Regions from separate parts of the Terrabacter sp. 01T434 genome, predicted to be linked through region 2. Evidence: riboswitches for the same ligand, from Rfam matches in the RefSeq annotation. Region 2 holds a riboswitch; the other holds the start of a gene.
The links. A riboswitch is a leader RNA that binds a small molecule or an ion and turns the genes downstream of it on or off. The one in region 2 is predicted to bind cobalamin.
Positions count from the first base shown of each region.

Region 1: it holds a riboswitch for cobalamin, as region 2 does, so the genes downstream of both, AC1DIW_RS10105 (SCO2322 family protein) here and AC1DIW_RS12430 (ribonucleoside-diphosphate reductase subunit alpha) in region 2, are expected to answer to the same signal.

Region 1 is NZ_JBFTPP010000004.1:111,727-115,127, reverse strand. It holds gene AC1DIW_RS10115 (serine hydrolase domain-containing protein) at 1-897, opposite strand, end outside; gene AC1DIW_RS10110 (hypothetical protein) at 894-1,109, opposite strand; cobalamin riboswitch at 1,144-1,290, shown strand; gene AC1DIW_RS10105 (SCO2322 family protein) at 1,384-2,136, shown strand; gene AC1DIW_RS10100 (energy-coupling factor transporter transmembrane component T) at 2,152-3,237, shown strand; gene AC1DIW_RS10095 (ABC transporter ATP-binding protein) at 3,234-3,401, shown strand, end outside.
Region 2 is NZ_JBFTPP010000005.1:252,406-255,806, reverse strand. It holds gene AC1DIW_RS12430 (ribonucleoside-diphosphate reductase subunit alpha) at 1-1,737, opposite strand, end outside; cobalamin riboswitch at 2,027-2,258, opposite strand; gene AC1DIW_RS12425 (acyl-CoA thioesterase) at 2,558-3,142, shown strand.

The DNA.
Region 1 (3,401 bases), on a different contig from region 2:
GACCCGGTCACCGCGGCGGCCCATGCCGAAGCCGAGCCCGTAGGCGCCGCTCCAGCTGTCGACGTCGGTCATGATGATGGGCCGGCACATCTCCTCGACGGTCTCGGGCCGGACGACGCGGGCATCGGGGCGTGCCACGTAGGCGGCGTAGCGCGCCAGGTCGGCCACCGTCGACCACAGCCCGCCGACCGGGGCCGTCGCGCCGAGGCTGAAGAGTGGTTCCTCGCTCGCGGTCCCGGCGTAGGGGTCGACCTGGTAGCCCACGGCGCGGTCGTCGGCGGGTGCCAGCCCGGTGCGCGTCATCCCGAGCGGGTCCAGGACGCGCTCGCGGACGACCCGCTCCCAGTCCTGGCCGGTCACACGCTCGACGACCTGGCCGAGCAGGGCGTAGGCGAGGTTCGAGTAGTGGAAGACGTGGTGGGCCGGGAGCACCTGCTCGGCGTCCTCGACACCGGCGAGGAACTCCTCGCGCTCAGGTGCCACCAAGGTCTCCCAGATGTTGCCGACGGGCTCGCGCTGGAGGCCAGAGGCGTGGGCGAGCATCTGTCGCAACGGAACTCGCGCATGCTTGGTGGCCGGGAGGTACGTCTCGAGCGTGTCGTCGAGCGAGAGCAGTCCTTCGTCACGCAGCGACATGACCGCGAGCGCCGTGAACGTCTTCGTCACCGAGCCGATCATGAACTGGGTGTCGTCGGTCGCCGGCGTGGCGTCGACTCCGAGGCGGGCCGAGCCGACGTGCGCCGACCAGGCGAGGTGTCCGTCGCGCACGACGCCGACGCTGACCCCGGGCGAGCGCCACGACCGTTGGGCCGTGACGACCCGGGCCAGCAGGTCCTGCTCGAGCCCGGGCGACAGGACCGGGTCGGACGAGCCGCGACCGCCCGAGGGCGCGCTCACTCCGCCGCCCGCAGGCTCATCGGGCCGTAGACGACGGCGTCGTGCTCGCGCAGCGTGACCGCCTCGACGCCCGCGTCGAGCAGCTCGCGCCACGACTCGCCGAGGTAGCTCTCGGCGTCGCTCTGGGTGGGGAAGCCGGTCGTGGCCAGGCCCTCCCCCTCCATCGGGTTGCCGTGGGCGTCGAGGAACAGCCAGGACCAGTCAGCGCTCATGCCGACACCCTAGACGGCGGCCCGTTTGACGGGCGGCAACCCCGCGTGCGACGGTTCGCCTACCGAAGGACGATGGGGCAAGCCGGTGTGACTCCGGCGCTGACCCGCAACCGTGACACCACCTCCGCCGCCAGCCGGCGTGGGTGACCAGTCGGAAAACCCGCGTCCTCCCGGCTCCTTTTGTCAGTCTGTCGTGGAATGCGGACCGGAGTCACCCCGCCGGGCCGGCTCCAGCCAGCGACCCGACATGGTGTCCCACCGCGAGGAGGAAACCATGTCCCACGTTCGTCGCTCCCCCAGTCGCGCACCCGTTCGGGTCGTGCTCGCCGCCGTCGTCGCGGCCTGCCTGTCCGCCCTGACCCTCGCCCCGGCTCACGCCGCTGCCTACCGCTACTGGGGCTTCTACCAGCTCACCGGCGGCACCTGGGCCTACGCGCAGAAGGGCCCGGACCAGACGGTCCCCAAGGACGGCGCCGTCGACGGCTGGCGTTTCGCCGTCGCGGATGAGTCGTCCACCCGCTACCCCCGCGCCGTCCTCACCTTCGACCAGGTCTGCGGATCGACCCCTGCCGAGGCCGGCAAGAAGCGCGTCGGTCTCGTCGTCGACTTCGGGCGCCCGGCGGATTCCGCCGACGGCGCGACCCCGCCCGAGCCGAAGGCCCTGTGTGCCGTCGTCGCCACGGACGCCACGAGCGCGGCCGTGCTGGCCACGGCCGGTGACGTCCGCACCGAGAAGGGACTGGTCTGCGGCGTCGCCGGCTACCCGACGAGCGACTGCGGCGGCGCCGTCAAGGAGGTCAGCCCGGAGGCGAAGGCCGCCGACCAGCCGGTGACCGTCGCCGCGCCGACAGCCACCCCCTCCGCGTCCGCGACGACCCCGGCCACGGGGACCGACGTCGCCGCAGCGCAGACCTCGGGCACGTCGGGTGGCAGCGTGGCGGCATACGTCATCGCGGGCCTCGTCCTGCTCGCCCTCATCGCCTACCTGCTCGTGCGCTCGCGTTCGCGCGCCCGGCAGGACGGCTGAGGAGCCCCGACCACCGTGACGCGGCTCCCGCTCAAGGCCCGCCTCCAGCACCCCGCAGCCTGGTGGCTGTGGGGTGTGGGGCTGGCCACGGCGGCATCGCGCACGACCAACCCGGTGCTGCTGCTCCTCGTCATCGGCGTCTGCGTCCTCGTCGTCAGCGAACGCCATGACCCGGCGACGGTCAACCCGCTGCCGGCCTTCCTCGTCATCGGCGCCGTTCTCGTCGCCTTCCGCATCGTCATGACCGCGCTGCTCGGCAACGGGATCGTCGGTGAGACGGTCGTCGTGACGCTGCCGAGCGTGCCGCTGCCCGACTGGGCCGCGAGCATCCGCATCGGTGGCACCGTGACGCTCGAGTCGCTGCTGTATGCCGCCTACGACGCCCTGCGCCTCGCCGCGGTCCTCGCCTGCCTCGGTGCGGCCAACGCGCTCGCGAGCCCGCGTCGGCTGCTGCGCTACCTGCCCGCCACGCTCTACGACGTGGGGACGGCCGTCGTGGTCGGACTCACGTTCGCCCCTCAGCTGCTGACCGACGCCCGGGACGTGCGGGCCGCTCGCACGCTCCGCGGCCGCGACGGTCGGGGGCTGCGCGAGATGGCCCGTCTCACGGTGCCCGTGGTCGAGACCGCGTTCGAGCGGTCGCTGGGACTGGCCGCGTCGATGGAGTCGCGGGGCTACGGCCGCGCGGTCCGCTCGACCACGACGAGCCGGAGGGCCGCCACGGGGCTCGCGCTCGCCGGCCTCGTCGGCGTCCTCGCTGGCCTCTACGGCCTGCTCGACTCGTCGGCCGGCGGCGTGCTCGGGCTACCGGTGCTCGTGCTCGGGGCCCTTCTCGCCGGCTCGAGCCTGGTCGTCGGCGCCTCGCGCGACCCGCGGTCGGGTCACCGCCGCGACCGGTGGACGTGGACCGAGACCATGACGGTCGTCGTCGGCGCCGTGCCGGCCGCCGTCCTCGTCGTCGCCTCGGCGCGCGGCTGGGAGGGCCTCGTCCCCAGCCAGCGGGCCGAGCTGCCTGCCGTCCCCCTGCTCGCGGTGCTCGCCGCCCTCGTCGCCGCGTCGCCCGCCTGGTTCACACCCCGTCCCCGGGAGGTCGCCTCGTGATCACCTTCGAGCACGTGTCGGTGCAGTATGCCGGCGCCCCCGCCCCCAGCCTCCATGACGTCACGCTCGCGGTACCCGAGGGCGAGCTCGTCCTCGTCGTCGGTCCCACGGGCAGCGGCAAGTCGACCCTGCTGCGCACCATCAACGGGCTCGTGCCGCACTTC
Region 2 (3,401 bases):
GTTCGGGTAGGCGCCCCGAGTACGAGCAAGGTCGGCGCTCTCGTCGATGGCGGTGTGGCTGATGAACTCGGTGACCCGGTCGATGAGCTCGAGTGACTCCTCACCGCCGTAGGTGATGCCGAGCCGCTCGACGACGTCGGTGAAGCCCATGACCCCCAGGCCGATGGCCCGGTTGGCGTCGTTGGAGTGCTCGGACTCGGGCACCGAAGAGAGCGTGATGTCGATGAGGTTGTCAAGCTGGCGCACAGCGGTTCGCACCGTCGCCTCCAGACGGGCCCAGTCAACCGCGGCGTCGAGGAGCTGGCCCAGCGACCGGCCAGGGTCAGCGGCGTCCGCGGGGTCGATGGTCAGGTGGCGCGAGAGGTTGACCGAGGCCAGGTTGCAGACCGCGGTGTTCTCCCGGTCCTGGGGCAGCGTGATCTCGGTGCACAGGTTCGACAGGTGGATCGTTCCCGTGTTGTCGTTGAGCGCCCGCAGGTTGATGGTGTCCTTCCACGTCAGCCACGGGTGGGAGGCCGTCTGCAGCGCGACCAGGATCGCGGTGAACTGCTCGCGGGCGCGGATGGTCCGGTATGCGCGCAGGCGTCCTTGCTCGGCCAGCTCGATGTACTCGGTGTACCGGCTGCTGAACGCGGCCCCGGTGAGCTCGACCAGGTCGGGGGTCTCGAGCGGGTCGAACAGGTACCACGTCTCGTCGCGCTCGACCCGGCGCATGAACTCGTCCGAGATCCAGACGGCGGTGTTGGCGGTGCGGGTGCGGCGGTACGGGTCGCCAGCTTGTTGGCGCAGGTCGAGGAACTGCGGGAAGTCGAGATGCCAGTTCTCCATGTAGAAGCACAGCGCCCCGAACTTCTTGCCGCCCCGGGAGATCGCCCGAAGGGTCGAGTCGATGGTGTGCATGAACGGGATCGGGCCCGTGGACGTGGTGTTGTTGCTGCGGATCGGGGAGCCCTCCGAGCGCAGCTTGGTCACCGAAAGCCCGATGCCGCCGGTGCCCTTGGTGATCCACATGACATCGCGCACGCTCTTGGCGATGTGCTCGATGTCGTCCTCCATCTGCATCACGAAGCAGTTGGACAGCTGCGGCTGCGGGGTGCCGGCGTTCACGAGCGTCGAGCCGGCCGGCAGGTACTCCAACCGCGCCATCGCGCGGTAGAAGCGCAGTGCCACCTGCGTTGGGTCCTCCTCGTTGAGTGAGAGGCCCATCGCAACCCGCATCCAGAAGTACTGCGGCACCTCGACGTCGGACCCGCCCGGGCCTGTGAGCAGGTAGCGGTTGCGCATCGTCGTGACGCCGATGTAGGTCAGCAGCTCGTCATGCTCCGGGTCGAGAGCGTCGGCGAGGCGCTCGAGGTCGAAGGTCTTGGCCAGACGTGAGTCCAGCAGACCGTCCTCGACGGCCTCACGGACGTAGCCCGGGAAGCGGGCCTGGTGCAGCAGGGTGAGCTCACGCGGCGACTCGTAGCCACCGAGGACGCGCTTGTAGATCGTCTTGAGGAGCAAGCGCGCCGCGACTCGGTCGAACGCGGGATCGTCCTTGACGTTCTGGGCAGCGACCTGGATGGCGGCCTGGTCCAGCTGTTCGGTCGTGATGCCGTCGAACAGGGTGATGGCGAGCTCGGAGGCGATCTGGACCGTCAGCCCGACGGCATTGTCCAGTCCTTCCGTGGCGCGCTCGACGGCGCGATTGATCCGATCGGCATCGAACGGCTCACGCGACCCGTCCCGCTTGGTCACCGAGACACGTGACGGAGGGGCCGGCTTCGCATGTCCCAGCCCGTGGGCTGACCTGCCTCGGTGCTGATCGTCCGTCTGGGTGCGGGTTCCGGGCGCAGGTGCGGCCCGGTCGATGGCGTCCTGCAGTGGGGTGTTCACGGCTGTCTCCTCGCAGCGTGGGCGAACGGCCCGCCAGACCAGAGGAGACGCGTGGAGTCAGGTGCACGTGTGCGAGGTCGAAAGGGTCGTCCCACACGCGGTCAGCCGATGCCCACGAGCCCTCCCTCGGGGCTGTCGGACCACCGCGTGAGGCTCACGCGGTGCGCTGGCAGGTCTTCGGACTCGTGGGCGTGCACACCGCCCGACATTCATCGGACGGTTCGTCTCCTACTGGTCGCCGCTTCCCAGGCCTGATCGGCCCAGTGCTGTTGACGACGGTCGTTCCCACTCACCGCTGCGGGGCAGTCCCGGATTCACACCGGGTTCCCTCTTGCGACGGCATCTCTGGCTGAGATGCCGAACCAGCTGCAGAGCAGACACTATCCCTAGTGATTGTTGACGCTGCTCACCCCACATGTTGCGCGGCGTGTCGCAAGTCGCTCGTCCGCCTTCAGGCCGTGTCACCGAGGGCACGTGTGTGCCGGGCTAGGCTGAGGCCCCAACTGAACACCAGCCCGTGTGACGGGGAAGCCGGTCCAAGTCCGGCACTGTCGCGCAACCGTGGGTCGCCAGTGGCGACGAGTCGGGTCACCGCCGCGGGCTGCATCATCCATCCGATCTGTCGCGTCAGCAGGCGGAGCGCCGATTCTCGGTTCTCCGCGCTGTGCGGAGAGGACAAGCCATGGCCACACCCAGCCCCATCACGGACGTGCCCGCCCGACCCGCCCCGGTCGGTGGCCCTGACGCCGTGGACGCGCGGGCAAGCCGCGTCGTGCTCTCGCACGTCATGGGCCACCAGGACACCAACCTCTACGGGTCCGTGCACGGCGGCGCGGTGATGCGCCTCATCGACGAAGCCGCCGCAGCCGCAGCAGGTCGACACGCCGGCATGCCCGCGGTCACCGTCGCCGTCGACGGCATGCACTTCCTCGCACCTGCTCACATCGCCGACCTGATGACCGCCCGCGCGCAGCTGATCACCGTCGGCCGCACGTCCATGCGCGTCCAGGTCGTCGTCACCGCCGAACGCTGGAACGACCTCGGCCCCGTCGTCATGGTCGCCACTGCCGAACTCGTCTTCGTGGCCGTCGAGCACCAAGGCAACCCCCAAGACGTACCCCCGTTCGTCGCAGGAGACCTCGAGTGGCTCTACGAGACGACGACCGAGCCGCACCCCGACCACACGTTCGTGCCCGCCGAGATCGGCCAACGGCCCCGACGTCGACGCGACGCCGAAGCGAGCCCTTCCACGCTCAGCGACTTCTGAGTGCCTCGGCGGACTTGATGCCTGCTGTTCACGGCGGACCGGCGGTCGCGGCTGCACCGGTCGGCCGGTGGATGACAAAAGACAACCCCGCCCCTCCTGCAGGTTCCGCAGGTGGGACGGGGTTCCATCTGGTGGAGCTGAGGGGATTCGAACCCCTGACCTTCTCATTGCGAACAGGTGCCGGGCCGTTGTCGTGCTCGTCCTGGTGCTCTGCATGCGTTACCTCGGCACCGCTGAGGGGTGGGGGTTTCGGGGCTCG